3 regions of the Kitasatospora sp. NBC_00070 genome follow, and region 2 is predicted to be linked to each of the others. Evidence: riboswitches for the same ligand, from Rfam matches in the RefSeq annotation. Region 2 holds a riboswitch; each other region holds the start of a gene.
The links. Region 2 has a riboswitch for cyclic di-AMP ahead of OHV05_RS20670 (transglycosylase family protein). Riboswitches for the same ligand answer to the same signal wherever they lie in the genome.
Positions count from the first base shown of each region.

Region 1: another riboswitch for cyclic di-AMP. It lies ahead of OHV05_RS05070 (transglycosylase family protein); the one in region 2 lies ahead of OHV05_RS20670 (transglycosylase family protein).
Region 3: another riboswitch for cyclic di-AMP. It lies ahead of OHV05_RS08055 (NlpC/P60 family protein); the one in region 2 lies ahead of OHV05_RS20670 (transglycosylase family protein).

Region 1 covers NZ_CP108247.1:1,080,015-1,089,620, reverse strand. The annotation lists gene OHV05_RS05095 (carbohydrate ABC transporter permease) at 1-845, shown strand, start outside; gene OHV05_RS05090 (sugar ABC transporter permease) at 842-1,741, shown strand; gene OHV05_RS05085 (glycoside hydrolase family 13 protein) at 1,851-3,545, shown strand; gene OHV05_RS05080 (LacI family DNA-binding transcriptional regulator) at 3,571-4,593, shown strand; gene OHV05_RS05075 (hypothetical protein) at 4,683-5,030, opposite strand; gene OHV05_RS05070 (transglycosylase family protein) at 5,178-6,353, opposite strand; cyclic di-AMP (ydaO/yuaA leader) riboswitch at 6,340-6,542, opposite strand; gene OHV05_RS05065 (hypothetical protein) at 6,776-8,851, shown strand; gene OHV05_RS05060 (sirohydrochlorin chelatase) at 9,130-9,606, opposite strand, start outside.
Region 2 covers NZ_CP108247.1:4,465,359-4,474,964, forward strand. The annotation lists gene mfd (transcription-repair coupling factor) at 1-1,703, shown strand, start outside; gene OHV05_RS20645 (ALF repeat-containing protein) at 1,738-2,730, opposite strand; gene OHV05_RS20650 (hypothetical protein) at 2,939-3,577, shown strand; gene OHV05_RS20655 (MazG family protein) at 3,606-4,592, shown strand; gene OHV05_RS20660 (SDR family NAD(P)-dependent oxidoreductase) at 4,820-5,227, opposite strand; gene OHV05_RS20665 (cytochrome P450) at 5,388-6,647, shown strand; cyclic di-AMP (ydaO/yuaA leader) riboswitch at 6,859-7,009, shown strand; gene OHV05_RS20670 (transglycosylase family protein) at 7,015-7,728, shown strand; gene eno (phosphopyruvate hydratase) at 7,934-9,220, shown strand; gene OHV05_RS20680 (septum formation initiator family protein) at 9,347-9,606, shown strand, end outside.
Region 3 covers NZ_CP108247.1:1,732,966-1,742,571, forward strand. The annotation lists gene OHV05_RS08045 (hypothetical protein) at 1-927, opposite strand, end outside; gene OHV05_RS08050 (NlpC/P60 family protein) at 990-2,054, opposite strand; gene OHV05_RS08055 (NlpC/P60 family protein) at 2,276-3,361, opposite strand; cyclic di-AMP (ydaO/yuaA leader) riboswitch at 3,372-3,536, opposite strand; gene OHV05_RS08060 (NlpC/P60 family protein) at 3,904-4,932, opposite strand; gene OHV05_RS08065 (NYN domain-containing protein) at 5,131-6,573, opposite strand; gene OHV05_RS08070 (hypothetical protein) at 6,718-6,981, opposite strand; gene OHV05_RS08075 (rhomboid family intramembrane serine protease) at 7,164-7,958, shown strand; gene OHV05_RS08080 (Lrp/AsnC family transcriptional regulator) at 7,955-8,236, shown strand; gene OHV05_RS08085 (aminotransferase class V-fold PLP-dependent enzyme) at 8,496-9,606, opposite strand, start outside.

The DNA of each region.
Region 1 (9,606 bases), 3.4 Mb from region 2:
ACCCGCTGATCAACGGTTTCTACCTGACCCTGACGGACGCCAACAGCCTCAACTCGGCCCGCACCATCGGGGTCAAGGAGATCCCGGCCACCTACGAGTTCATCGGCCTGCACAACTACGCCGACATTCTCTGGGGTCCCGGCTCCTACGACCGCTTCTGGTCGCACTTCGTCTGGACCATCGCCTGGACGGTCATCTGTGTGACCCTCACCTACTCGACCGGTCTGGCGCTCGCCCTGCTGATGAACCAGCGGCTGCGCGGCCGCAGCCTCTACCGGCTGATGCTGATCCTGCCGTGGGCGGTGCCGACCTTCGTCACGATCTTCTCCTGGCGGCTGATGCTGGCCGACGGCGGTGTGGTCAACGGACTGCTCGGCTCGCTCGGCCTGCCCGAACCCGCCTGGCTCTCCGACCCGTTCGCGCAGAAGGCGGCGGCCATCCTGGTGAACACCTGGGTCGGGGTGCCGTTCATGATGGTCTCCCTGCTCGGCGGTCTGCAGTCGATCCCCGACGAGCTGTACGAGGCCGCCGAGATGGACGGCGCCACCGCCTGGCAGCGGTTCCGCCACATCACCCTGCCCGGCCTGCGCACGGTCTCCTCCACGGTGGTGCTGCTCGGCGTGATCTGGACCTTCAACCAGTTCGCCGTCATCTTCCTGCTGTTCGGCAACGGCGCCCCGGACGCGCAGATCCTGGTCACCTGGGCCTACCGCCTGGGCTTCGGCCAACAGCCGCGCGACTACGCCCAGTCGGCCACCTACGGCGTGCTGCTGCTCTCCATCCTGATCGTCTTCACCAGCTTCTACCGTCGCTGGCTGGCCCGGAACGAAGAGGCTTCCCGATGACCGCCACCATCGAAGAGACCGTCAAGACCCCCGCCCCGGCGTCCCGTCCGGCCAAGGTCCGCCGACGCGGCGAGAGCACCCCGCTGGTCCGCGCCCTCTCGCACGGCGCCCTGGTGGTCGCCAGCCTGGTCGCCCTCTTCCCGGTGGTGTACATCGGCTTCATCTCGCTCGGTCCGGACAAGATGGACTACCTGCACCCCGGGCAGATCTTCGACAAGATCACCTTCTCGAACTACTCCAAAGTGCTGTTCGAGACCGACTTCGCCACCTGGTTCCTCAACTCGGTGATCGTGGCCGGCGGCACCACCGTGTTCGGCGTGCTGGTCGCCGCCACCACCGGCTACGCGGTCTCCCGGATGCGCTTCGCCGGGCACCGCCAGCTGATGTGGATCCTGCTGGTCACCCAGATGTTCCCGATCGCGGTGCTGATCGTGCCGATGTACACGATCCTCTCGGCGCTCAAGCTGCTGGACGGCTACACCGGCCTGATCATGGTCTACTCGGCCACCACCGTGCCGTACTGCGCCTGGCTGCTGAAGGGCTACTTCGACACCATCCCGGTGGAGATCGACGAGGCCGGCCGGGTGGACGGGCTCAGCCCGTTCGGCACCTTCTGGCGCCTGATCATCCCGCTGGCCCGCCCGGGCCTGGCGGTGGCGGCCTTCTACTCCTTCCTCACCGCCTGGGCCGAGGTGGCCTTCGCCTCCACCTTCCTGCTGAGCTCCGGCAAGTACACCCTGGCGGTCGGTCTGCAGACCTTCGTCAGCCAGTACGAGAGCCAGTGGAACCTGATGGCCGCCACCTCGGTGCTGATCGCACTTCCCGCAGCCCTGGTCTTCTACCTGGTACAGCGTCACCTCGTGGCCGGACTGACCGCCGGCGCGGCCAAGTCCTGACGCTTCGACGTACCGTCAACTCAGCACCCGCCTCCGTCTGTTGCCGCGTGCCGCCGGTCCGTACCCCGGACCGGCGGGACGACACCTAGTCCCCAAGGGATGACTGTCCATGACCCAGAACCTGGCCGACACCTCCCGGCCCGCCGCCGAGTCCATCGCTGCGAACGGTGCTGCCTCCAGAGGCTGGTGGCGGGATGCGGTCATCTACCAGGTGTACCCGCGCAGTTTCGCCGACTCGAACGGGGACGGCATGGGTGACCTGCCAGGTGTCCGCAGCCGGCTGCCGTACCTGAAGGCGCTGGGCGTGGACGCGGTGTGGCTGTCGCCGTTCTACGCCTCGCCGCAGGCGGACGCGGGGTACGACGTGGCGGACTACCGCGCGGTGGACCCGATGTTCGGCACCCTGCTGGACGCGGACGGGTTGATCCGGGACGCGCACGAGCTGGGCCTGCGGATCATCGTGGACCTGGTGCCGAACCACTCCTCCGACCAGCACGAGTGGTTCCAGCGTGCGCTGCGCGAGGGACCGGCCTCGCCGCTGCGCGAGCGCTACCACTTCCGTCCCGGCAAGGGCGTCAGTGGTGAACTGCCGCCCAACGACTGGGAGTCCATCTTCGGCGGCCCGGCCTGGACCCGCACCGTGAACCCGGACGGCACCGACGGCGACTGGTACCTGCACCTGTTCGCCCCCGAGCAGCCCGACTTCAACTGGGAGAACCCGGCGGTCGCCGACGAGTTCCGCTCGATCCTGCGGTTCTGGCTCGACATGGGCGTGGACGGCTTCCGGATCGACGTCGCGCACGGCCTGGTGAAGGCCCCGGGCCTGCCCGACCTGGGCGGCGCCGACCAGCTCAAGCTGCTCGGCAACGACGTGATGCCGTTCTTCGACCAGGACGGCGTGCACGCCATCTACCGCGCCTGGCGCCGGATCCTGGACGAGTACCCCGGCGACCGGATCGGCGTCGCGGAGGCGTGGACCCCGACCGTCCAGCGGACCGCCAACTACGTCCGCCCGGACGAGCTGCACCAGGCGTTCAACTTCCAGTACCTGGGCACCTCCTGGGACGCCGCCGAGCTGCGCGAGGTGATCGACACCTCGCTGGACGCGATGCGTCCGGTGGACGCCCCGGCGACCTGGGTGCTGTCCAACCACGACGTCACCCGGCACGCGACCCGGTTCGCCAACCCGCCCGGTCTCGGCACCCAGATCCGTACCCCCGGCGACCGCGAACTCGGCCTGCGCCGGGCCCGGGCCGCCACCCTGCTGATGTTCGCGCTGCCCGGTTCCGCCTACGTCTACCAGGGCGAGGAGCTCGGTCTGCCGGACGTCACCGACCTCCCGGACGAGGTCCGGCAGGACCCGTCGTTCTTCCGGCAGGCCGGTCAGGACGGCTTCCGGGACGGCTGCCGGGTGCCGATCCCGTGGTCGGGCACCGAGGCGCCGTACGGCTTCGGCCCCACCGTCGGCGGCCCCAGCTGGCTGCCGCAGCCCGCCGACTGGGCCGGGCTGAGCGTGGAGGCGCAGGCCGGGGACCCGACCTCGACCCTGGAGCTCTACCGCAGCGCGCTGACCGTCCGGCGGGAGCACCCGGACCTCGGGGCCGGTGCCTCGGTGGAGTGGCTGGACACCCCGGCCGGGGTGCTGGCCTTCCGTCGCGGCTCCTTCGTCTGCACCGTGAACGTCGGCGCCGAGCCGGTCCGGATCGAGGCCCCCGGCCGTATCCTGCTCTCCTCCACCGAAGCCGTCGCGGTGGACGGTGCCACCCTGCTGCCGGCGGACAGCACCATCTGGTGGGCGGTCTGACGTGGTTGCAATAGGCTCTGGGATCGTGACTACGGCGCGACTTTCGGACATCGCGGCGCAGGCGGGGGTCAGTGAAGCGACCGTCAGCCGCGTCCTCAACGGCAAAGCAGGGGTTTCGGCCACGACCAGGCAGACGGTGCTGGCCGCCCTGGACGTGCTCGGCTACGAGCGCCCGACCCGCCTGCGGCAGCGCAGCGCCGGCCTGATCGGCCTGATCACCCCCGAGCTCAGCAACCCGATCTTCCCGGCGCTGGCCCAGGTGATCGAACAGGTGCTGAGTCGGCACGGGTACACCCCCGTGCTCTGCACCCAGACCCCGGGCGGTTCCACCGAGGACGAACTGGTGGAGATGCTGGTCGAGCGAGGGGTGGCCGGCATCGTCTTCGTCTCCGGTCTGCACGCCGACTCGACCGCCGACCACGACCGGTACGCCAAGCTGACCGGCCGTCAGGTGCCGTTCGTGCTGATCAACGGGTACAGCGAGAAGATCGCCGCCCCGTTCATCTCGCCGGACGACCGGGCCGCGATGTGGATGGCGGTCCAGCACCTGGTCGAGCTCGGCCACGAGCGGATCGGCCTCGCGGTCGGCCAGCGCCGGTACGTCCCGGTGCTGCGCAAGATCGAGGGCTTCACGGCGGCGGTGCGCGAGCTGCTCGGCCTGACCGAGGCGGAGGCCGAAGGGCTGGTCCACCACACCCTGTTCAGCGTCGAGGGCGGCCACGCCGCGGCCAACGCGCTGCTCGACAAGGGTTGCACCGCGATCGTCTGCGGCAGCGACATGATGGCGCTCGGCGCGATCCGGGCGGTCCGGCAGCGTGGGCTCGCGGTGCCGCAGGACGTCTCGGTGGTCGGCTTCGACGACTCGCCGCTGATCGCCTTCACCGAGCCGCCGCTCACCACCATCCGTCAGCCGGTCGAGGCGATGGCCACCGCCGCCGTCGACGCCCTGCTGGAGGAGGTCGGCGGGAGCCCCGGGCAGCGCGCCGAGTTCATGTTCCAGCCCGAGCTGGTGATGCGCGGCTCGACGGGCGCCCACGCCAAGGGCTGACCGGACGCACCGAGGCGGGGCACGAGAACTCTCTCGTGCCCCGCCTCGGTGCGTCCGGTCAGCCCTCCTGGACGGGCGGGCCGACCCGGTCAGTCGGTCGGCGGCTCGTCGGGGGCCGCGCGCAGCTCGGCCAGCTCGGCCTCCAGCTCGGCGACCCGGCTGTTCAGGCGCTGGACGTCCTGGACCGCGTCCAGGTAGTTCGCCTTGTGCCGCTTCGCGACCTCGCTGAGGGTGTCGACCCGGTCGGCGAACGCGTCGCGCTCGACGGCCAGCGGCTGGACGGCGGTGTGGAAGACCGCCTCGGCGATCCAGTCCGCCCAGGCGTTGATGTGCTGGGTGCCGGCGGCGCCGCCGAGGTCGGCGTTCTGCAGACCCTGGAGCATCGCGGGCCGGATGGTCTCGGCGATCCGCTGGGTCGCGGTGGGCGGCACGGTCATGGCTGGTCCTCGCGGTCGAACTGTGGGCTGGCAACTCCGCGACATGACCGACGAAGCGAAGGCGCACATCACCGCCAGGATAATCGCTGCGGGCAGGCCGCTGCCCCGGAGCCGACCAGGGTCTCCGGGGCAGCGGCCTGGGGTGCGTCAGACGCGACCGGCGAAGTCCGGCGCCCAGTTGGCGATGGACTCGGTCTTCACGCCCGCCCGCGGGTTGGCGGCCTCGACGTACTTGCCGTCGCCGATGTAGAGGGCGACGTGGTAGACGCCGGAGTTGCTGCCGTTGTTCGACCAGAACAGCAGGTCGCCGGCCTGGAGGTTGTCCAGCGAGACCCGGGTGCTGGCGTCCGCCTGGTCGTTGGCGACCCGGGGCAGCGAGATGCCGGCCTGGCGGAAGGCCGCCTGGGTCAGACCCGAGCAGTCCCAGCCGCCGTTGCTGCTGCCGCCGTAGACGTACGCCTGGCCGAGCTTGGACATCGCGAAGTTGATCGCGGCGGCCTTGCTGCCGGTCGCCGCCACCGCGGTGGTGGCGGTGGAGCCGGACGCGGCCTTGGTGCTCTTGGTGGTCTTGGCGCCGGTACCGGCCGACGACGAACTCGGCGCCGGGGCGGTCGACTTCGGCGCGCTGGTCACCACGGTGGTGGTGCCGCCGAGGGCCAGCTGCTGGCCCGGGTAGATCATGTCCGGACCCTCGGACAGGATCGCCTTGTTCAGCTCGTAGAGCTTCTCCCAGCCGCCCTCGACGTTCTGGCTCTGCGCGATGGTGGAGAGCCAGTCACCGGCGACCACGGTGTAGCTCTTGGCCGCGGTGGTCGTGGTGGTGGTCTGCTGCTCGGCCGCCTTCGGCGCCGGGGTGGCCGCCTTGGGGGTGGTGGCCTTCGGCGTGGTGGTCTTGGCGGTGGTGCCGGTCGAGGAGGTGTCGACCTGGGCGGCGCCGCCGCCCTTGGTCAGTCCGGCCTGCACGGAGCAGACCGGCCAGGCGCCGGGGCCCTGGGAGGCGAGCACCTTCTCGGCGATCGCGATCTGCTGGCCCTTGCTGGCCTGGTTGGCCTGGGCGGCGTACTGCTTGCCACCGAACTCGGCCCAGGTGCTGGAGGTGAACTGGAGGCCGCCGTAGAAGCCGTTGCCGGTGTTGATGCTCCAGTCGCCGGTGGACTCGCACTGGGCGACCTTGTCCCAGGTGGAGACGGTGGCGGCGGACGCGGAACCGGCGGTGAGGCACGGGACCGAGAGGCCGATGCCGACCACACCGGTCGCGGCGATCAGACGGCGGGTGCGCTTGGACGCGCTGCTGGACAGCATGAAGATGCGTTCCTCTCCCACGCCTGCGAGGTGAGCTGTCGGATTCGGGCTGGAGTTGCCCGGCCGTGCGTGAGCACGGCTTCACCCCAAGCCTGAAATCGGTCAAATCGGACCAATTGCAGGCGACTTACCTGTGGTTCCCCCGCCCCTGCCATGGTGTTTTGCTCTGCTGCCTGTTCATCCGATGGCAGGACTCGGCGTTCCGGATGAACTGGGTCCGTGTGGCCACGAACAGGGGAGCACGTTAGACAGACTTAAGTTCAAACCGCAAACCTCTGTGATGTGGATCATGCTTTCTTTATGGAACCTTCATGATGCTGAAGTGTCCGTTCCGGTGATGGGTTTCGATCGAATCTGATCAAATCCCTTCCCGTTCAAGGGACTTGCCTATGCTTCAGGCGAGGCGGCCGCAGGCGCGGCCCGGGGGAGGGGTGCGCGGCACCATGCGGCACGCGAAGAGGCCCGGAGCGGGACCGGAAGATAACGACTCGGCAAAGACCGGGCGCAGAAAGCTACTCGGCTGGATCGCGGCCGGCACGGCGGCCGCCGCGATCGGGGTGGAGGAGCTGGTCCGGCACACCGGTGACGCCCCTGACGTCGCCTCGGCTCCGCCGCCGCCCACGCCCGGGGCCGCCCACTCGCACGGTGACCCGCTGCCGTCCGCCTCCCCGGAGCCGTCGCCTTCGCCCTCCCCGGAACCGAGCCGGCCGGCTCGTCCGTGGTCGGACCCGGCCGGCTGGGGCGGCAAGCTGCCCGGCCCGGCCGCCGCCGTCCGGATCGCCGACCACGTGGTGCTGGACGGCGATGCGGCGGTCGGCTCGTTGGTGGTCGAAGCATCCGGTTCGCTGACCTTCGCGGCCGACCGCTCGGTGGTGCTCAGCTCGGCGGGCAACGTCGAGGTCAAGGGCAGTCTGACGCTGGCCCCGGCCGACGCCGCCCTGCACACCCTGCGGTTCCCCGACGTGGACGAACGGCGCTTCCAGGGCGGTGGTATGACGCTGATGCCGGACGACACCGGTCTCTGGGTCACCGGGGCCGGCTACCTCCGACTGGACGGCGCCGCCAGGACGGCCTGGGTGCGCGCCACCGGCGCGCTGAAGGCCGGCGACACCCGGATCACCCTGGCCACCGAGCCGACCGGCTGGCGCCCCGGTGACGAGCTCGCCGTCACCCCGACCGGGGCGCCCGCCGGCGACGGTTTCTCGGAGCGGTACGACCTGCGGACCATCGCCTCGATCAGCGGCGGTACGGTCACCCTGGACGGCCCGCTGAAGTACCCGCATCCCCGGGTGGCGACCGGAGGGGGCGTCACCGTCGGGGCGGAAGTGCTGAATTTAACCCGTAATGTCCGAATCGAGGGCACCGAGAAGGGCCGCGCCCACGTCCACCTGACCAGCTCCCGGAAGTCCGACGTCCGGCACGCCGCGCTGCGCTGGCTCGGACCGCGCGGCCCCGGCAAGGACCAGTGGAACGGCAAGGCGGTCACCGAGCCGGTCCTCGGCCGGTACGGGCTGCACTTCCACATGCTCGGCGACACCAGCCGGGGCACCGTGGTCGAGGGGGTGGTGGTCCGCGACACCGGCAGCCACGCCTTCGTCCCACACGCCAGCCACGGCATCACCTTCCGCAGCTGCATCAGCCACCAGACCTGGGAGGACGCCTACTGGTGGGACGGGCCGCTGGACACCCGCACCCCGCAGGGCCCGTCGGACGACATCACCTACGACTCCTGCGTCGCCTCCCGGACCCTCTTCGACCCCAACCCGCGCGGCTACCGGCTGACCGGTTTCAGTCTCGGCGCGGGCACCGGCGGCGTGGCCAGGGACTGCGTGGCGGTCGGCGTCCAGGGGGCGACCGGCGCCTCCGGCTACCACTGGCCGGAGACCAGCGAGGGCGTCTGGACCTTCGAACGCTGCCTGGCCCACAACAACCTCGAGAACGGCATCTTCGTCTGGCTGAACGCCCAACACCACCACGTGGTCGGCCAGTTCGTGGCATACCACAACGGTGGCTGGGGCATCGAGCACGGCGCCTACCTGAACGACTTCGACTACACCGGCAGCGTCCTGTACGGCAACGCCGCCGGGGGAGTGGCGCTGCACGCGCTCGGCCGGGACAAGGGGACGATCCTGGACGGCCTGCTGATCGACGCGGCGGGCCAGTCCGACTTCGCGGTCTCCACCATGCACCACCAACTGCCGGGGGAGACCGTCCTGGTGACCCGCAGTCGGCTGACGGGTTATCGGAAGGCGGGCGTCGCGTTCCGCGCGCTGGACGGCGGGGCACCCGAGGACATCGCGGTGCTGGACTGCGAGTTCGGCGGCCCCGAACTCTGGTTCGACCCCGCCCTGCCGGAGCCCAAACGCATCGTCTTCCGCCCGGCCGGCCAGACCCAGGCCGTCGAGGTCCGCCGCGACAACTCCCGCACCCCCACCACCGCCACCCCGGCCCCCCGCCCGGTGACGACCCCCCAACTCGCCCTCCACGACACCGCAGCCCGCACCACCCGCCTCGCCTGACCATCAGGCAGATGCTCGGCCCGCTACGGAGTCAGGGGCTCGGGGCCCTGCTTTTGGCAGATGCTGCGGTAGTCAGGGGCTCGGGGCTCTGCGGTTGTGCGGCTCCGCCGCGTGGGCGACGCCGGCCTCGGAAATGGTCACCGTTGGGTAGGTGGTCAGGCACTTTCGCAGTGACCCGCACGCCAGATCTCCTCGCAGTTCCCCGAGCCCCTGGACCGTAGCCCCGAACGCCCTGCCAAAGGCGCAGCGCCGAGCCCCTGGGAAAGCCGAGCGCAGCGTTATGCCTGGTCGGCGAGCACGGTCTCCAGCGCGGACAGGTACGCCGAAGCGATCAGCTGGCCGAGCGCCGCGTAGGCGCCGAGCGGGGCGGCCCCCGGGCAGCCGGTCTCCTCCGCCGCCGTCGCCAGCAGCTCGGGGTCGGCCTCGGGGCCGATCACCAGCGGGGCGAGGGCCGGCCGGACCGACCCGGTCGCCCGGAGGTGCTCGACGGCGGCCCGTACGGAGCCGGGCACGTCGAGTGCGGCCGGCACCACCGGAACCGCGAGCCGGGCGGCCAGCAGCACTCCGGTGATCCCGGCGGCCGCGGCCGCCTCCTCGCCGCCGGCGGTGGTGAGGACGACGCCGTCCGCCGCCGTGGCGATCGCGAACAGCCTGGCCCGGTCGGCGCGGGCCAGCCCGGCTTCGGAGAGCCGGACGTGGACGGCCTCGGCGAGCAGCGGGTGCGGGCCGAGCACGTCGGTGACGGTGGCGCCGGT
Region 2 (9,606 bases):
AGCTGGAGGACGCCTTCCCGTACGCGGAGACGCCCGACCAGCTGACCACCATCGCCGAGGTGAAGTCGGACATGGAGAAGTCGGTCCCGATGGACCGGCTGATCTGCGGCGACGTCGGCTACGGCAAGACCGAGATCGCCGTCCGGGCGGCGTTCAAGGCGGTGCAGGACGGCAAGCAGGTGGCCGTCCTGGTGCCGACCACGCTGCTGGTGCAGCAGCACTTCTCCACCTTCGCCGAGCGGTACGCCAACTTCCCGGTGGTGGTGAAGGCGCTGTCCCGGTTCCAGAGCGACTCCGAGGCGAAGGCCGTGCTGGAGGGCCTGTTCGAGGGCTCGGTGGACGTGGTGATCGGCACCCACCGGCTGTTCTCCTCGGAGACCAGGTTCAAGGACCTCGGGCTGGTGATCGTCGACGAGGAGCAGCGGTTCGGCGTCGAGCACAAGGAGCAGCTGAAGAAGCTGCGGGCCAACGTGGACGTGCTGACGATGTCCGCCACCCCGATCCCGCGCACCCTGGAGATGGCGGTCACCGGCATCCGGGAGATGTCCACCATCACCACCCCGCCGGAGGAGCGGCACCCGGTGCTGACCTTCGTCGGCCCCTACGACGAGAAGCAGATCTCGGCCGCGATCCGACGTGAACTGCTGCGCGAGGGCCAGGTGTTCTACATCCACAACCGGGTCGAGTCGATCGACAAGGCGGCCGCCCGGCTGAAGGAGCTGGTGCCCGAGGCGAGGATCGCCACCGCGCACGGGCAGATGGGCGAGAACCTGCTGGAGAAGGTGGTGGTCGACTTCTGGGAGAAGGAGTTCGACGTGCTGGTCTCCACCACCATCGTGGAGTCGGGCATCGACATCTCGAACGCCAACACCCTGATCGTGGAGCGCGGCGACACCTTCGGGCTGTCCCAGCTGCACCAGCTGCGGGGCCGGGTGGGCCGTGGCCGCGAGCGCGGCTACGCCTACATGCTGTACCCGCCGGAGAAGCCGCTCACCGAGACCGCGCACGAGCGGCTGGCCACCATCGCCCAGCACACCGAGATGGGTGCGGGCATGTACGTGGCGATGAAGGACCTGGAGATCCGCGGCGCGGGCAACCTGCTCGGCGGCGAGCAGTCCGGGCACATCGCGGGCGTCGGCTTCGACCTCTACATGCGGATGGTCGGCGAGGCGGTGGCCGAGTTCCGCGACTCGCTGGCCGGCGGCGGGGCGGAGCCGGAGGAGGAGCCGCTGGAGGTGAAGATCGAGCTGCCGGTGGACGCCCACGTGCCGCACGACTACGCCCCCGGCGAGCGGCTGCGGCTGCAGGCGTACCGATCGATCGCGGCGGTCAACTCCGAGGACGACATCGTCCAGGTCCGGGAGGAGCTGACGGACCGTTACGGCAAGCTGCCGGAGGCGGTGGAGAACCTGCTGCTGGTGGCGGCGCTGCGGCTGTACGCCCGGCGGTGCGGGATCGGTGACATCACGCTGGCCGGGGCGAACGTCCGGTTCGGGCCGGTGGAGCTGCGCGAGTCGCAGCAGCTGCGGCTGAACCGGCTCTACCCGCGCAGCCAGGTCAAGGCCACCGCCCAGCAGCTGCTGGTGCCCCGGCCGTCCACCGGGCGGATCGGCGGCAAGCCGCTGGTCGGGCGTGAACTGCTGGACTGGTGCCGGGAGTTCCTGAGCACGATGTTCGACGACCTGGCGGGCGCGAGGAAGTAGGCCCCCGGCCCGCCCTCGGTCGTCGTACGGGCGGTCAGCCCTCGGCGCCGGTCCGGCGGCGGGTGGCCAGCACCAGCGCGGCGCCGGCCGCGAGGGCGGCCGCACCGCCACCGACCTGCCACGGGAGCCCTGCGCCGCCACCGGTGGCGGCCAGCTCGGCCGCCGGGGCGGTGGTGGTCGTGGTGGTCTCCGTCGTGGTGACGTTCGCGGGCGTGACGGTGCCGGGCTTGTCCTTGGCGGCTGCCTTGTCCTTCGCGGCCTGCTCGGCGGCGGCCCGGTCCTTCGCCGCCTGCTCCTCGGCGGCCTTGTCCGCAGCGGCCTTGGCGTCCGCCTTGTCCTTGGCGTCGGCCTTCGCCCAGCCGGTGTTCAGGAAGGCGGCGATCAGCTCGTACGGACCATTGAGAGCCTTACTGGCTCCGGCCTGCACGGCGGGGCCGCCGACCCCGGAGCGGCGGGCGGTCTCCACCCGGTCGTCCACCTCGGCCTTGTCCCGGCCGCCGTTGAAGAACGCGCCGATCGCCTGGTGGTCAACGGACTCCAGCGCGGCCAGGGCGGCCTTCCGGACGGCCGGCCCCTCGGTCTCGGCGAGCCGGCTGACCGTCACCCGGTCGGCGCTCCGGGCCTTTCCGAGGCCGGTGGTCAGGAACTCCTGGATGGCCGCGGCGGTGTTCACGTCCAGGGCGGCGCCGGCAGCCGCCTGCACCGCCGGGCCGCCCTCGCCGAGGGCCCGGGCGACCCGCACCCGGTCGTCCGTCAACTGGGCCGCGTACCGGCCGGTCCCGAGGAACTCCACCCGGTCCGCCGGGGTGCCGTCCATGGCCTTCTGGGCTGCCGCCATCAGGTGGCGTCCGGTGCTCTTGTCGCCGATGATCCGCAGGATCGCGACCCGGTTGTCCTCGTCCGCCTGGTCCGGCGCCGAGATCCCGGCCGGTGCCGGGGTGTCGGCGGCCGAGGCCGTGGTCGGGAAGAGGATCGCCGGGGCGAGTGCCACTGCCGTCAGGACGGTCGAAACACGGGACAACTTCATTGAACGGAACCCCACCTGCACGCGATGATCAGAGGATCGAATGATAGTTCGCCGACAGTTCGAGTCGACAACCGGTATTCGACGTCCGGAATGCCGGGGAAAGAAGTCTTTTGGCTCGCGCCGACACCCTTGGCCAAACGCCCCGGAGATTGGAGACTGAGCACCGACAGGAGAACCACGCGCACCCCACAACTCCCGGGAGCCCCACGTGATCCGCACCCGCTCTGCGCTCCGCCACGGCCGAACCGCCGTCGGTGCCCTGCTCGCCGGGGCCGCCCTGGCCGCCTGCGGTGGGGCGCCCCACCAGGGTTCGGCGGCCGTGGTCGGCGGCGCGCAGATCACCATCGCCTCGGTGGAGTCCCGGGTGGCCGGACTCCGGGACGCCGTCGCGGCCGAGTCGGGCGGCGAGCAGACCACCGAGCGGGCCGGGCTGGTCCGGCGCACGGTGGCCGAGCTGGTGCTCAACCAGGTGGTGGACCGGGCCCTGGCGGACCGTCAACTCACCGTCACGGACGGGGAGATCGACGAGGCCAAGGCGGGCGAGGCCAAGCTGCTCGGCGGCACGGCCGAGCTCGAACGCGAGCTGCTGTTCAAGCAGAGCGTCCCGGCCGGCGACGTCTCCGCCTTCTACCGTCAGCAGTTGGGCATCCAGAAGCTCGCCGCCGCCCAGGGCAAGGACGCCCGCACCGCCGAGGGCGACGCGGCTATCCGGGCCGCCCTCACCGATGCCGGGGCCAAGCTGAAGATCGAGGTCAACCCGCGCTACGGCCGGTGGGACGTCCAGCAGATCGGCCTCACCAACACCGTCTCCGACTGGCTCAGGCAGCCGGTGGCCGGCGGCGCCTGACGCCGGCCCGGCCAGGTAGGTTCGAAGGGTGGACACTCCGAAGCTGATCCTGCTCACCACCACCCACCGGGTCGCCCCCGGCCTGCTCTCCTGGCCCGCCTGGCAGGCACTGCACGGGGCGACCCGGGTCCTCGCCGGGGACCAGGACCACCCCCAACTCCCCGCCGTACGCCAGGCCGGCGTCGAGGTGGAACTCGTCGAGCGCGACACCGCCCCGGCGCTGGCCCGGCTGTTGACCGGCGCCGAGGGCACCGTGGTCTGGCTCGGCAGCTCCGACGGCGACCCCGGGCTCACCGACGCGCTGGCCCGGATCGCCGTCGAGGAGGCCGGCCGGGTGCCGGAGATCGAGCTGCTGCCCGGCTCCTACGACCTGCCCGGCGCCCGACTGCTCGACCTGGTCTCGGTGATGGACCGGCTCCGCTCGCCCGGCGGCTGCCCCTGGGATGCCGAGCAGACCCACGACTCGCTGGTGAAGTACCTGGTCGAGGAGACCTTCGAACTGGTCGAGGCGATCGAGGAGGGCGACCGCGAGACCTTCCGTGAGGAGCTCGGCGACGTCCTGCTCCAGGTCTTCTTCCACTCCCGGATCGCCGAGGAGGACACCGAGGAGCCGTTCTCCGTCGACGACGTGGCGGGCGACATCGTGGACAAGCTGATGTACCGCCACCCGCACGTGTTCGGCGACGTCGAGGCCACCGGGTCCGCCCAGGTCGAGGCCAACTGGGAGCAGCTCAAGGCCGCCGAGAAGCAGCGCGACTCCATCCTGGACGGCGTCCCCGCCGGGCTCCCCTCACTCGCCTACGCGGCCAAGCTGGTCTCCCGCGTCCGCCGGGCCGGCTTCACCGCCGTCCCCGACGCCCCGTACGCCCTCCCGACCGAGCTCACCCCGGAGTCGGCGGGCCGACTGCTCCTCGCGGTCGCCCAACGCGCCTACGACGCCGACGTGGACATCGACGCGGCCCTCCGAGGGGCGGCTCGCGCCTACCGCGACGACATCCGTTCCGCCGAGAAGTAGGCAGTCGCCGACTTTTTGGCAGGTGCTTCAGCTCTACGGTCAGGGGCTCGGGGCTCTGCGACGCCGGCCTCGTTCAGGGTGATCGTTGCGTAGGTGGTCAGGCACTTTCGCAGTGACCCGAACGCCAGATCTCCTCGCAGTTCCCCGAGCCCCTGGGTAGTAGACGGCTGAGCGCCTGCCAACAGCGCAGCCCCGAGCCCCTGGACCGTAGATGCCCGAGGGCCTGCCTAGTGCGGGACGTGGACCCCGCGTTGGCGGGGGATGACCTCGCTGATGGCGTCGCCGATCTGGGCCAGGAGTTCGGCCAGCGGGTCGAGGTGGTCGGGGAGTTCGGCCAGTGGGAGGATGCGCTCGCCGTCGGGGCCCGCCACGCAGAACAGGTCGATCGGGCCGAGGTGCTCCGCGGCGGTGGCCACCAGCGCGGCCACGTCACTGGGCTGCCGGGCGTCGCCGCTGACGCCGACCACGGGGCAGCCGGGCCGGTCGAGTTCGGTGGCGAGGTCCTCGGCGACCCCGGGGCGCTGGTCGGCGATCAGCATGCCGGCGGCCCCGGCCGCCGCGAACCGGCGGGCCAGCTCGATTCCCGAACCGCCTTCGAGCACCGCGATGACCACCACTGCCCCGGCTACCCGCATGGCCTGCTCCTCCCAAAGAGCTACGCCCGGTGGAGCACGCCGCACCGGCGTCCACCGAGACCGTATCGGAGGATCGTAAGCACGCCACGATCCTCCGCAAGAGCAATTACCCGCCAGGTGACCCAGCTCACTCCTCTTGTGGCAGGTTACGGTGCACGACATGCCGGACACGTACCGAACCACCCAGCCGGAACTCTTCACCTGGGAGTTCGCCGCCGACCCCTATCCCGCGTACGCGTGGCTGCGCGAGCACGCGCCGGTGCACCGCACCACGCTGCCCAGCGGGGTGGAAGCGTGGCTGGTCACCCGGTACGCGGACGCCCGGCAGGCGTTGGCGGACGGGCGGCTGTCGAAGAACCCGGCGCACCACAGCGGGCAGGCGCACAAGACCGGCCGGGTCGGCATCCCGGGCGAGCGGCAGGCGGATCTGATGACGCATCTGCTGAACATCGACCCGCCGGACCACACCCGGCTGCGGCGGCTGGTGTCGAAGGCGTTCACGCCGCGCCGGGTGGCCGAGTTCGAGCCCCGGGTGCAGCAGCTGACGGACCGGCTGATCGACGACTTCGCGGCCCGCGGGTCGGCCGACCTGATCCACGAGTTCGCCTTCCCGCTCCCCATCTACGCGATCTGCGACCTGCTCGGGGTGCCGCCGGAGGACCAGGACGACCTGCGGGACTGGGCCGGGGCGATGATCCGCCACCACGGCGGGCAGCGCGGCGGGGTGGGCCGGGCGGTGAAGCGGATCCGGACCTACCTGCTGGAGCTGATCCACCGGAAGCGGGCCGACCTGGGCGACGACCTGATCTCCGGGCTGATCCGGGCGAGCGACCACGGTGAGCACCTGACCGAGAACGAGGCCGCGGCGATGGCCTTCATCCTGCTGTTCGCCGGCTTCGAGACCACCATCAACCTGATCGGCAACGGCACCTACGCGCTGCTCCGCAACCCGGCCCAGCGCGCCCTGTTGCAGGAGTCGGTGCAGCGCGGCGAGACGGCGCTGCTGGCCACGGCGGTGGAGGAACTGCTGCGCTACGACGGCCCGGTGGAGCTGGCCACCTGGCGGTTCGCCACCGAGCCGCTCACCATCGGCGGGGTGGACATCCCGGTCGGCGACCCGGTGTTGGTGGTGCTGGCGGCGGCCGACCGGGACCCGGCCAGGTTCGCCGCGGAGAACACCCTGGACCTGGCCCGCAAGGACAACCCGCACCTGGGGTTCGGGCACGGCATCCACTACTGCATCGGTGCCCCGCTGGCCCGGCTGGAGGGTCAATTCGCCCTGGCCACGCTGCTGACCAGGCTGCCCGACCTCCAACTGGCCGCCGAACCGGAGGAGCTGCGCTGGCGGGGCGGGCTGATCATGCGCGGGCTGCGGGAGTTGCCGGTCTCGTTCACGCCGGAGGTCACCGACCCGCACTGACGGCGTGTCGGTCAGATCTGATCAGGCGTGATCTGAGTACACATCAATCCGGACATACCAGTATGGTTTGTGGACGACCCGCAGCGGAGCGTGATTTCTGTGTGATCTGTTCGACATAAGCTTGTGATCCATCGGGTCATCTGCTTACTCTCCCTGGTGTTCGCAGCTGCGAACCCCGAGCGCGGAACGCCGAATCCTGCCCGCCGCGCTGCCGGGACACCGACCAGACCCTTGGGCAGGGGCGGGGGACCCAGGTAAGTCGCCGTCCCCCACGGCTTGGGGTGAAGCCGCCAGCAGTGGCGGCCGGGCCACCTCCCGGTCCGAACCCGACAGCTCACCTCGCAGGCGTGCGGAGAGGGACTTCTTCATGCTCTTCACCGGTTCGGGCCGTCATCGTCGTCGTACGCAGACCGAGAAGGCCATCGCCGTGGCGGGTGTCGCGGGCGTCGGCCTCGCACTCCCGCTGCTGACCGCCACCGGCGCGCACGCCGCCCCGGTCGACACCTGGGACAAGGTCGCCCAGTGCGAGAGCGGCGGCGACTGGGGCATCAGCACCGGCAACGGGTTCTACGGTGGCCTCCAGTTCACCCCGAGCACCTGGAAGGCGTTCGGCGGTCAGTCCTACGCCCCGCAGGCCAACCAGGCCAGCAAGGGCCAGCAGATCGCGGTCGCCGAGAAGGTGCTCGCCTCGCAGGGCCCCGGCGCCTGGCCGGTCTGCTCCGTCAAGGCCGGCCTGAGCAAGGGTGGTTCGGCCGCCCAGGTCGACACCTCGGCCGGCAAGTCCTCCCGCTCGGAGACCCGTACCCCGGCGCCGAAGGCCACCCCGAAGGCCGCCGCACCGAAGCAGGAGACCGCGCCGAAGCCCGCCACCCCGAAGGTGGACGCGCCGAAGGTCAGCACGCCGAAGCACGCCGCCCCGGCGCCCGCCACCGGCGGATACACCGTCAAGTCCGGCGACACGCTCTCGGACATCGCCGCCGCGCACGGCCAGGACTGGCAGCAGGTCTACCAGGCCAACCGGTCCACCATCGGTGGCGACCCCGACCTGATCCTGCCGGGCCAGCTGCTCAAGCTCGGCTGACGCGGAACTCCCGCGACACTCCGTCAGCAGGGGCCGTACCACTTCCGGGTGGTACGGCCCCGTTTGCGGTCATTCAGGTGAACTACCGATGAGTAGCCGGGCCACACGGTGAGACGGGACCAAGGTCAGCGTGGCCCCGGGCTCCGGTGCGGTTAGGCTCTGGTCGTAACGACAACACATCCCGCTTCCGTCAAGGAGATGCCACGTGCCGTCCATTGATGTCGTCGTAGCCCGTGAGATTCTCGACTCCCGTGGCAACCCCACGGTCGAGGTCGAGGTCGGTCTGGACGACGGCAGCACCGGCCGTGCCGCCGTCCCGTCGGGCGCCTCCACCGGTGCCTTCGAGGCCCTCGAGCTGCGTGACGGCGACAAGAACCGCTACTTCGGCAAGGGTGTCGAGAAGGCCGTGCTGGCCGTCATCGAGCAGATCGGCCCGGAGCTGGTCGGCTACGACGCCACCGAGCAGCGCCTGATCGACCAGGCCATGCTCGACCTGGACGCCACCCCGGACAAGTCCTCGCTCGGTGCCAACGCGATCCTCGGTGTCTCGCTCGCCGTGGCGCACGCCGCCTCCGAGGCCAGCGACCTGCCGCTGTTCCGCTACCTCGGTGGCCCGAACGCGCACGTGCTGCCCGTCCCGATGATGAACATCCTCAACGGTGGGTCGCACGCCGACTCCAACGTCGACATCCAGGAGTTCATGATCGCGCCGATCGGCGCGGAGTCCTTCTCCGAGGCCGTCCGCTGGGGCGTCGAGGTCTACCACACGCTCAAGGGCGTGCTGAAGGAGCGCGGCCTCTCCACCGGTCTGGGCGACGAGGGCGGCTTCGCGCCGAACCTCGACTCCAACCGCGAGGCGCTCGACCTCATCGTCGAGGCCATCAAGAAGGCCGGCTACACCCCGGGCAAGGACGTCGCGCTCGCCCTGGACGTCGCCGCCTCCGAGTTCTTCAAGGACGGCGCCTACCAGTTCGAGGGCAAGGCGCTCTCCTCCGCCGAGCTGATCGCGTACTACGCCGAGCTGGTCGCCGCGTACCCGCTGGTCTCGATCGAGGACCCGCTGGACGAGCAGGACTGGGACGGCTGGAAGGCCATGACGGACGAGCTGGGCGACAAGGTCCAGCTGGTCGGTGACGACCTGTTCGTCACCAACCCGGTCCGCCTGGCCCGTGGCATCGAGACCGGCACCGCCAACGCGATGCTGGTGAAGGTCAACCAGATCGGTTCGCTGACCGAGACCCTGGACGCCGTCGAGCTGGCCCAGCGCAACGGCTACCGCTGCATGATGTCGCACCGCTCCGGTGAGACCGAGGACGTCACCATCGCCGACCTCGCCGTCGCCACCAACTGCGGCCAGATCAAGACCGGCGCCCCGGCCCGCTCCGAGCGCGTCGCCAAGTACAACCAGCTGCTGCGCATCGAGGAGATCCTCGACGACGCCGCCGAGTACGCCGGCCGCGGCGCGTTCCCGCGCTTCAAGTCGGCCGAGTAGTCACACCAGGACGTCGGGCCCGCCGGTCGGCGGACTGACACACAGGCGTCTGCACCGGTGCCCCGGCTCCCACCCCGTAGGGTGGAGGGCCGGGGCACCGGCATGTGATCAGGAGGGGTACCAGCGATGTGGAAGATTCCGGGCTTGGCGGCGCGACCGCGCTTCACCAGCCGGGCCACCGTGCTGGTGCTCGTCCTCTGCTCGCTGGTGGCGATCCTCGCCTACCCGACCCGGCAGTTCATCTCGCAGCGCTCGGAGATCTCCGCCCAGCGGGCCAAGGCCGAGCACGCCAGGCAGCAGGTCGAGCAGCTCCGCCGGGAGCGGGCCCGCTGGCAGGACCCGGAGTTCGTCAAGGCGCAGGGCCGGCAGCGACTGCACTACGCGAT
Region 3 (9,606 bases), 2.7 Mb from region 2:
CTGCTTCGGGCTGCGGCCGGCGCCCCGGTAGCCGGTGTAGTCGGCCACGCCCTCGGAGAGCCAGAGCGGGGTCCACGGCCGGGTGTCGGCCCGGGTCGCGACGTGGGTGGCCTCGTGCACGGTGACCACCCTGCGTCCGAGCTCGCTGAGGCCGGCGTACGCCTGCGGGTTGATCAGCACCCGGTCGGCCGGGCTGTGCAGCGGCGCCCCGGCGGCGGCCGTGGTGACGGCGGCTATGCCCTGGTACCCGGCCTCGGAGACCCCGAGCAGGCGGGCGAACTGCTCCCCGGTGGCCGGGAAGCCGAGCAGCAGCCGGCCGGGCCAGTCCCCGCCCCAGACCTCGGTCACCAGCGGGACCGCCAGGTCGGCCGTGGCCGCCGCGGCGGCCAGCGCGGCCGGGTCGGCCTGACCCAGCACCAGACTGTGCCCGCCCTGCACCGCCCGGACCTCGCCGAGGTCCCAGAGCGCGGCGCCACCGACCGGCTGGTCGGTGGCCAGCAGCCACTCGCCGTCCACCAGCTCGCACCCGATCCGCCGGGTCAGCACGGCCGGGAGGTCGTCGAACTCGGCGATCCGCCAGCCGAGTTCGACGGTCAGGGTGACGGCATCGCCGACCGGCTCGGCGAAGTCGGTGATCCGGTAGGAGAGTTCGGCCAACGGGACGCGGGCCAGCCGGGCCAGCCCGGCGAGTTCGGCGGCCCGGCCGGCCGGGGTCACCCCGGCCGCCAGCGCGCTCCGGTCCAGCCGGAGCAGCGCCCTGGCCCGGTCCGCGAGCAGCGCCTCGATCCGGGGCCGGGCCCGGACCGTCTCGGCGCTCGCCGAACGGACCGGGGGTACCGAGGGCGCCCGGACCGGCCGGGCCACCGGCGGCGAGAGCTGCACCAGCCCGGCCGCCGCGAGCAGCAGCGCGGCCCGGCGGGACAGCACGGGACCGCCGACCCGCGCCCCGCCGTCCGGGGTCGGGCCGGCGGTCGCCCGCCGAGCGCCGCTCAGACCCGCACCACCCCGCTGACCGGCATCGCGTTGACGCTCTCGTAGCGGACCCGGGCGCCGGGGTAGGGCGCGTGGACCACCACACCGCCGCCGGCGTACATCCCGACGTGGTGCATGTCCCTGTAGAAGATCACCAGGTCTCCCGGCCGGGCCTCGGCGAGGCTGATCCGCTGCCCCGCGTTGGCCTGCTGCTGCGAGGTGCGCGGCAGGGTCACTCCGGCCTGCCGCCAGGCCCAGTACATCAGACCCGAGCAGTCGAACGTACGGGGCCCGGTGGAACCGTAGACGTACGGGGAGCCGATCTTGCCGCTGGCGGCGGCCAGCGCGGCGGCGGCCCGTCCGGAGGCGGCGGGCAGGTTGCCGAGGTCGACCCGCTCGGCGCCCCGGGCGGCCCGGCGGGCGGCGTCCCTGGCGTCGTCGTCGGCCATCCTGGCCCGCTCCCCCGCGCCCAGCGAGTTCAGCAGCCGCTGGGCCTTGGTGAGCCGCTGCTGGATCTCCTGCTTGCTCTCGTTCAGGGTGCGCCGGACGGACTCCAGCTCGGCCAGCTTGGCGGTGGTCTCGGCCCGCCGCTGGTCCAGCCGGCGCTGACTGTCGATCACCTGGCGCAGAGTGTCGTTCTGCCGCTCCGCCGTCTGGTCCAGGGTGCGGGCCCGGTACAGGTAGCCGGCCGGGTCGGAGTCCAGCATCAGCTGCACCGCCGGGTCGATGCCGCCCGCCCGGTACTGGGCGGCGGCCACCGAGCCGAGCCCGGAGCGCAGTTGGTTCAGCTCGTCCTGGCCGGCCGCCACCTGGTTCTGCAGCGAGCCGGTGTCGGACTGCAGCTGCCGCTGCTGCTCCTGGGCCGCGTTGAACTTCTCCGAGGCCTGCTCGGCCTCCTCGTACAGCTGGTCGACCTGGGCCTTGACGTCCTTGCGGGTGGGCGGCTCGGCCGGGGCGCCCGGGGTGGCCCCGGCGGCGCCCGCCGAGGCCACCCCGAGCACCGTGGTGGCCGCTGCGGTGAACACCAGCGCCCGGGTGAACCGGCGGGCGCCTGGCAGGGGGGAACGACTGTGCGTCGACATACCGGCGGCTGCTCCGTTCCTGCGCCGGGCCACCGCCGCCGCCCGGTCGGGCGGCCGTCCTTGCGAAGGTCCGGGGGCAGACGTTAGCGAGTCACGGCGATCTAGTCCAAACCCCTACAGTGTCGAATATTTGACCATCAATCGGACATCTGCTCGGCCAGCCGGAAACGCCGCAGGCCCGGCACGTGGCCGGGCCTGCGGGCGTTACGACGGACGGGTGGTCAGACCCGGACGATGCGGGTGATCGGCATGACCGTGGCGGACTCGTGCCGGACCAGGGTGCCGGTGCGCGGCGCGTGCACGATCTGACCGTTGCCCACGTAGAGGCCGACGTGGCCGCCCCCGCGGTAGATGATCAGGTCACCGGGCTTGGCGTCGGCGATGTTGGTGCCGATGTTCTGACCGGCGCCCATCTGCGACTCCGAGGTGCGCGGCAGCGAGATCCCGGCCTTGTTGAAGGCCCAGACCATCAGGCCGGAGCAGTCGAAGCTGTTCGGGCCGACGGAGCCGTAGCCGTACGGCTTGCCGATCTCCGCCTCGGCGGCGGCGATCACGGTGCCCGCGTACGACCCGGCCGGCAGGCCGCTCAGGTCGGTCCTGGTCTCCGTGCGGGAGGCCCGGTCCGGCGCGGCGGTCTTCGACTCGGTGGCCGCCTTGGCGGCCGAGTCGGCGGCGGCCTTGGCCTCGGCGGCCCGCAGCTCGTCCTGCTCCTTGCGGCTGAGCGTGTCGAGCAGCGCCTGCGCGGAGGCCAGCTTGGCCTGGATCTCGTCCTTGCCCGCCCGGAGCTCCTGGGTGGTGCGCTCCAGGTCGGCGAGCTTGTTCTGGGCCTCGGACTTCTGCTGGTCGAGCTTGCCCTGCTCGCCCTTCAGCGTCTTCAGGGTGTCCGCCTGCGAGGCGCCGAGCTGGCTCAACGAGTCGGCCTGGCCCAGGAAGGCGTCCGGGCTGCTGGAGAGCATCAGCTGGACGGTGGGCGATATCCCGCCGGTCCGGTACTGCTCGGCGGCGATCTCGCCGAGCGTGCTCTGCAGGGTGGTCACCTGGGCCTGCTGCCGGGCCACCTCGTCCTGAAGGCCGCTGACCTGCTTCTGCAGGGTCTGCTGCTTCTCCGTGGCCGCGTTGAACTTCTCGGTCGCGTCCTCGGCCTGCTCGTGGAGCTGGTCGACCTGGGACTTGACCTCGTCCTTGGTGGGGTTCGGGTCGGCGTGCGCACCGGTCTGCGCGGACAGCGCCACCGCAGCGGCGGCGGCAGCCGTGATGATCGAGACCCGGGTACGGCCGGCAGGCTTGGGACGACGATGGGACGCCACGAAGGCGGGCTCCTTCTTCCTACGTCCGCCTACCGGGTGAGCTGACGGGTTCGGGCTGGAAGAGATGCCCTACAGCGCCTCACCGTCGGGCCGTCTCGTGACGGTCCGTCGACCTGGCGCCGATTCACCCCGAGGAACGTGGTTCCCCGGCTCCGATCGACAGCGCCCCCGAGAGGGCTTCCCCGTAGGGCAGTCGGAACTGCCCCGCTGCGTCTCGAACTCGGCGGTAACCCCCGCCGCCACCCAGGTTGGGTGATCGACAGTGCGGTGGTTCGAGAAGGACCCTAGTAACCCAACCGTGATCGGTTCAAATCCTTGTAAGAAAAAAGTCGGAATGAAGTCGTGATTCTTCGGTGATTGCGACCGAGCGTGATCGGAAATGCACGCTGCGCCGACGAATTCCCGGGATGCGGACGCGACGGGGCCCGCCGGAGGTGTCCCAGATCACAGGGAGGTTCCGACGGGCCCGGGCGTGTCACGAGGCGTCAGTTGGACGCCTTGATGGGGAGATGTCCGTTATGCCGTATCAGGCTGACGGTGGATCAGACCCGGCGGATGGTCTTGATCGGCATCGCGTCGACCTTCATCACCTTGACCACGTCACCGGTGTGCGGGGCGTGCACCACCAGGCCGTTGCCGATGTAGATCCCGACGTGGTGCGCGTCGGGGTGGTAGATCACCAGGTCGCCCGGCTGCGCGTTGGCCCAGTCCTTGCCGATGTTGGTGCCGACCGAGGCCTGGTCCTGCGAGGTGCGCGGCAGCGAGACGCCCGCCTGCGCGTACGCCCAGACCACCAGGCCGGAGCAGTCGAAGGAGTTCGGTCCGGTGGCGCCCCAGACGTACGGCTTGCCCTGCTTGCCCATCGCGGCGGAGACCGCCGCACCGGCGTAGCCGCTGGCGGGCGGCAGGTTGCCGACGTCGATCCGCTCGCCGCCGCGCGAGGCGCGGTCGCCCAGCACCGCGTTCCGGTCGGCCGCGCTCAGCTGGTTGAGCAGCTTCTGCGCCTCGGCCAGCTTCTTCTGCACCTCGGCCTTGGCGTCGTTCAGCACCTTGGTGTTGCGGTCCAGCTCGGCCAGCGTCTCCGCGGCCTCGATCTTCTGCTGGTCCAGTCGGCGCTGCTGGTCCTGGAGCGTCTTCAGGCTCTGCGCCTGGGTCTGGTTCACCTGGTCGACGCTGGACGCCTTGGTCAGGTAGTTCTCCGGGTCCGAGGAGAGCATCAGGGCGACCGAGGGGTCCACCCCGCCGTCCCGGTACTCCTGCGCCGCCACGGCCGCCAGGCCGCCCTGAAGGGCCGTCATCTGCTCCTGGCCGCGGGCCACCTGGTCCTGCAGCTGCTCGGCCTGCTTGCGCAGCTGGTCGGTCCGCTCCTTGGCGCCGTTGAACCGCTCGGCCGCCTGCTCCTGCTCGTTGAAGAGCGCGTCGACCTGGACCTTGACCTCGTCCTTGCTCGGCTTGGCCGGCGCCGCGTGGGCACCCGCCTGCGCCGAGAGGGCGACCGCGGTCGCTGCGGCAGCGGTCAGCACGGAGACCCGTGCACGGCTCGGCTGCTTGGGGCGGCGGTGGGAAGCCAAAGGAAGAGCTCCTTCATCACTCCTGGACGCGACCTCACCCGATCGGGTGCTTGTCCAGAAAATAGGTTTGACGCCAGACCCTAGTGAAGTTGTCACGGGTGCGCCACTCCCCTACCGCCACGAACTTCCCGCCGGGGACCGGAATTCACCGGACCGACACAACCCGGCCACCCCGCCCTGACCTGCAGTCAGTCACCGTCAGGGCCTGGCCAGCCGCTTCAGCAGCAGCAGTGAGGCCACCGGGCGCGCACCCGCCTTCTTCACGCCGTCGGCGACCTCCTTGTCGGTGGAGACCACCACCACCGGACGCCCCAGCGGCTCGGCCCTGACCAGCCGCCGGATCAGCTCGTCCGCGGTCTCCCCGGTCCGGCTGAACCGGACCCGGACCCCGCGCGGCGGCGCCAGGATCACCGGCACGTCCAGGTCCTGGCCGTCGAAGACACAGGTCACCTCGGCCTGGGTGCGCTGGGCCAGCATCGCCAGACCGCCGAGCAGCCGGATCCGCTGCTGCTCCAGCGGCAGCGTCGGGTACCCGGTCTTGGTCACGTTGTAGCCGTCCACCACCAGGTGGACCTGAGGGATCGCCAGCAGCTGGTCGAGCAGCGCAGGGTCGTCCTCGGCCAGCGCCCGGCGGGCCACGTCGTGCGGCGAGGCGGAGGCCGGTGCCACCGCGTCCACCAGGTCGGCCGGGTGGATCTGCGCCACCGGCAGGGCCAGCTCGCGCTGGAGGCCCTGGGCGGACTGCAGCACGGTGTCCAGCAGCAGTCGCAGCCGCATGTCCTCGACGCTGCGGCCCTCCCGGGCCGAACGGCGGCCGGCCTCCAGGGCGGTCTCCAGCTCGGCGATCCGGTGCCGCAGCCGACGGGCCTCGGCCTCGGCCGCGCTGTGCTCGGTGGCCGCCCCGGCCCGTACCTCGGCCAGCTCGGCCTGCACCTTGCGGGCCTCGGCCTGGGCCCGCCGGGTGTCGCTCTCCAGCGTCCGGACCTTCTTCCGGAGCGACTCCGCCTCGCGCCGGATCCCCTCCGAGTCGGCCCGCTGCCGGTCCAGGTCGGCCCTGGACTGGGCGCGCAGCTCGGCCAGCTCCTCCTGGAGCTTCTCCACCAGCCGGGCCGCCTCGGCCGCCGCGCCCTCGGCGCCGGCCCGCTCGACCTGCTCGCCCGCCTCGGCGACCAGCCGGGCCCAGCCGGCCGGGCGCAGCAGGTAGGCGGCCGCCGCCACGTCCATCGGGTCGGCGGCGCCCGGCACGCTGCCCGCCTCCAGCGCCCTCACCAGATCCGGCTGCCCGAGCCGGAGCCGATCGGCTATCCGCAGCCGGAACGCCGGGTCCGCCTCCAGCGCGGCGGCCAGCGCGGTGGCCGCGTACTTGGCCCGCCGGGCCGGGGTGAACTTCGCGTACTGGCGCAGCGAGACCGGCAGTTCGGCGGCCGGCAGGCCGCCGAGCGCGTCGGCGGCGATGCCCACCACCCGGTGCCTGACCCCCTCGGGGAGCGGTCGGCCGAGCTGTTCGGGGCTGTCACCGGGAGTGGGATCGGTCGGGTCGGCAGGAGCGGGCGGTGCGTCGGCCTGCTCCGGGGCGGCCGGGGTCGCGGCCGCGGGAGGCTGCTCCTGCGACTCGGCCGCCCCCCATGCTGCGTCCACCACGTCCTCGGCTCCGATCCTGCTCCGCGGGGTCCGTACGGCCGGTTGCCGCTGCCCTCAAACACACCGCTCTCTGCAATTGTCGCGGTTACCGTGCCCCGACCCGACCCGCGCCACACTCCGCGCGGGCCCGGGCCGGTGCACCGGTCAGGACTCCTGCTGCTCCGCGGCCGCCTGCTCGGCGTCCGGACGGGCCACCAACTCGACCTGGTCGACCGCGTTGCACCAGCGGCAGCGGACCGACTCCAGCGTCTCGGCCAGCACCTCGGTCTCCTCGACCTTGGAGTCGCCGGCCAGGTCGAAGTGCAGGAACTCCACCACCCGGGACGAGCGCGTCACGTCGAAGCGGGTCAGGTTGCCGCAGAGCGTGCAGCGCCAGCGGGTCTCAGCGGTCGGGGCGGCGATCGTCATTCTGCCAAGTCCTCTCGTTGGTGCCGCCGTACGGCGGTCACCCAGGGTCCGGAAGGTCAAGCCTATTGCCTGCGGGTTCGACCGAGGGCACCTGGTCCGTGATGCGGGCAGACCGCACGGCACTAGGCCACCCGCAGTACCGGGCGGTGTCGGTGGGCCACGCCGGAGGAATGCTCTCCGCTATGGCCATCCCCGTCCTGGACCACCTCGACGCCCCGGGCGGCAGGACACCGGAGCGCCCGCCGGTCGTCACCTACGCGCTGATCGGGCTGAGCGTGCTGACCCTGCTGATCGGCCCGAGCTTCGGCCTCAACCCGCGCTACGGCACCGGGCCGGAGCGGGTCTGCGCCGAGCAGCGGTACGAGCAGCGCTGGGGCGCGATCCCGGCCGAGCTGATGGCCAACCGGCCGCTGCCGGCGGCTCGGCTGGCCGAGCTGCCCCCGTCCACGGCGGACTGCCCGCCGCTGCCGACGCCCCGGAAGATCCCGGTGCTCTCGGTGCTCAGTTCGCTGTTCGTGCACGCGGGCTGGCTGCACCTGCTCGGGAACATGCTGTTCCTGTTCGTCTTCGGCCCCGGGGTCGAGCAACGGTTCGGCCGGGTCCGGTTCCTGCTCGGCTACCTGACGGTCGGTTACCTGGCCACCTACGGCTGGGCGGTGGCGGAGGCCCACGGGGTGGAGTCGGCCCGGACCCTGGTCGGCGCGTCCGGCGCGATCGCCGGGGTGCTCGGCAGCTACCTGCGGCTCTACCCCCGGGCCCGGGTGACCACGTTGGTGCCGCTGCTGCTCTTCCTGCCGCTGCGCTTCCCCGCCTGGCTGGTGCTCGGGCTCTGGTTCCTGCTCCAGTGGCTCTCGGTCCGCCAGGACGGCCCCGGAGTGGCCTACCCCGTGCACGTCATCGGCTTCGCGGTCGGCTACCTGGCCACCTGGGTCACGGTTACGCTGACCCGGAACCCACGGACAGGAGCGACAGAGTGATCACCGCGATCGTGCTCATCAGGACCAGCGTCGACCGGATTCCCGAGATCGCCGAGGCGATCGCCTCGATCGAGGGCGTCAGCGAGGTCTACTCGGTGACGGGTGGCTACGACCTGGTCGCGATGGTCCGGGTCCGGCACCACGACGACCTCGCCGCGGTGATCCCCGGCCGCCTCAACAAGATCCCGGGCGTCGAGCACACCGAGACCCAGATCGCCTTCCGCACCTACTCCAAGCACGACCTCGAAGCCGCCTTCGCCCTCGGCCTCGACGAATAGCTAGGCTCTCGGACCTGCGCTCTGGGCAGATGCTGCACTTTTGCAGGCGCTCCGGGTCTACGGCCCGGGGGCTCGGGGCTCTGCTGTTGTGCGGCTCCGCCGCGTGGGCGAGGAGATCTGGCGGGCGGGTCACTGCGAAAGTGCCTGACCACCCACGGACGGATCACCTGGCAAGGGCCGGCGTCGCCCACGCGGCGGAGCCGCACATCAGCAGGGCCCCGAGCCCCCGACCGTAGACAGCTGAGCACCTGCCGAGAGGTCAGCTGCGGCGGGTGTCCGCGACGCAGCGGCCGCCTTCGTTGCGGTAGCTCCACGCCGCCCCGTCGGAGACGAGCTCGCGGACGGCCCCCAGGAACCGCTCCAGGTGCTCGTCCGGAGTCCCCGCCCCGAAGCTGACCCGGATCGCGTTCAGGCTGCGCTCGCCGGGCAGCGACGGCTCCGGGGCGCCGCACTCGGACGGTGCGGCCTCCTCGCCGCCGAGCAGGGTCCGCACCAGCGGGTGGGCGCAGAACAGCCCGTCCCGGACGCCGATCCCGTACTCGGCCGAGAGCGCCGCCGAGAAGTGCGAGCTGTTCCAGCCCTGCACCACGAAGGAGAGCACGCCGACCCGGGCCGCGCCCTCGCCGAACAGGCTGAGCACCCGGACTTCGGGGATCTCGGCCAGTCCGGCCTGCAGACGGTCGATCAGCTGCTGCTCGCGGGCCTCCAGCGCGTCGAAGCCGGCCTCGGTGAGCGCCCGGCAGGCGGAGGCGATGGAGTAGGCGCCGATCACGTTCGGGGAGCCGGCCTCGTGCCGGGCCGGGCCGGTCTGCCACTCGACCGCGACCGAGCCGTCCAGCTCGCGGGCCACGGTCCGGCTGGCGCCGCCGCCGGCCAGGTACGGCTCGGCCGCGTCCAGCCAGTCGCTCCGGCCGGCCAGCACGCCGGCGCCGAACGGGGCGTACAGCTTGTGGCCGGAGAAGGCGATCCAGTCCACGCCCAACTCCCGCACCGAGACCCGGTGGTGGGGCGCCAGCTGGGCGGCGTCCAGCACCACCCGGGCGCCGTGCCGGTGGGCGACCTCGGTCAGTTCGGCGACCGGCCAGAGCTCGCCGGTGACGTTGGAGGCACCGGTGACGCAGAACAGCCGGTGCTCGGCGGGCTCCGCCGCGAGGGCGGCGTCCAGCGCGGCGACCGCCTCGGCGTGCGAGCGCGGGGCCCGCAGGTAGCTGACGGTCAGGCCGTCCCGGCGCCAGGGCAGCAGCGAGGCGTGGTGCTCGGTCTCGAAGGCGAACACCCGGGTGCCGGCGGGCAGCACCCCGGCCAGCAGGTTGAGCGAGTCGGTGGTGGCCCGGGTGAAGACCACCTGGTCGCCCTCGCGCAGGTCGAGG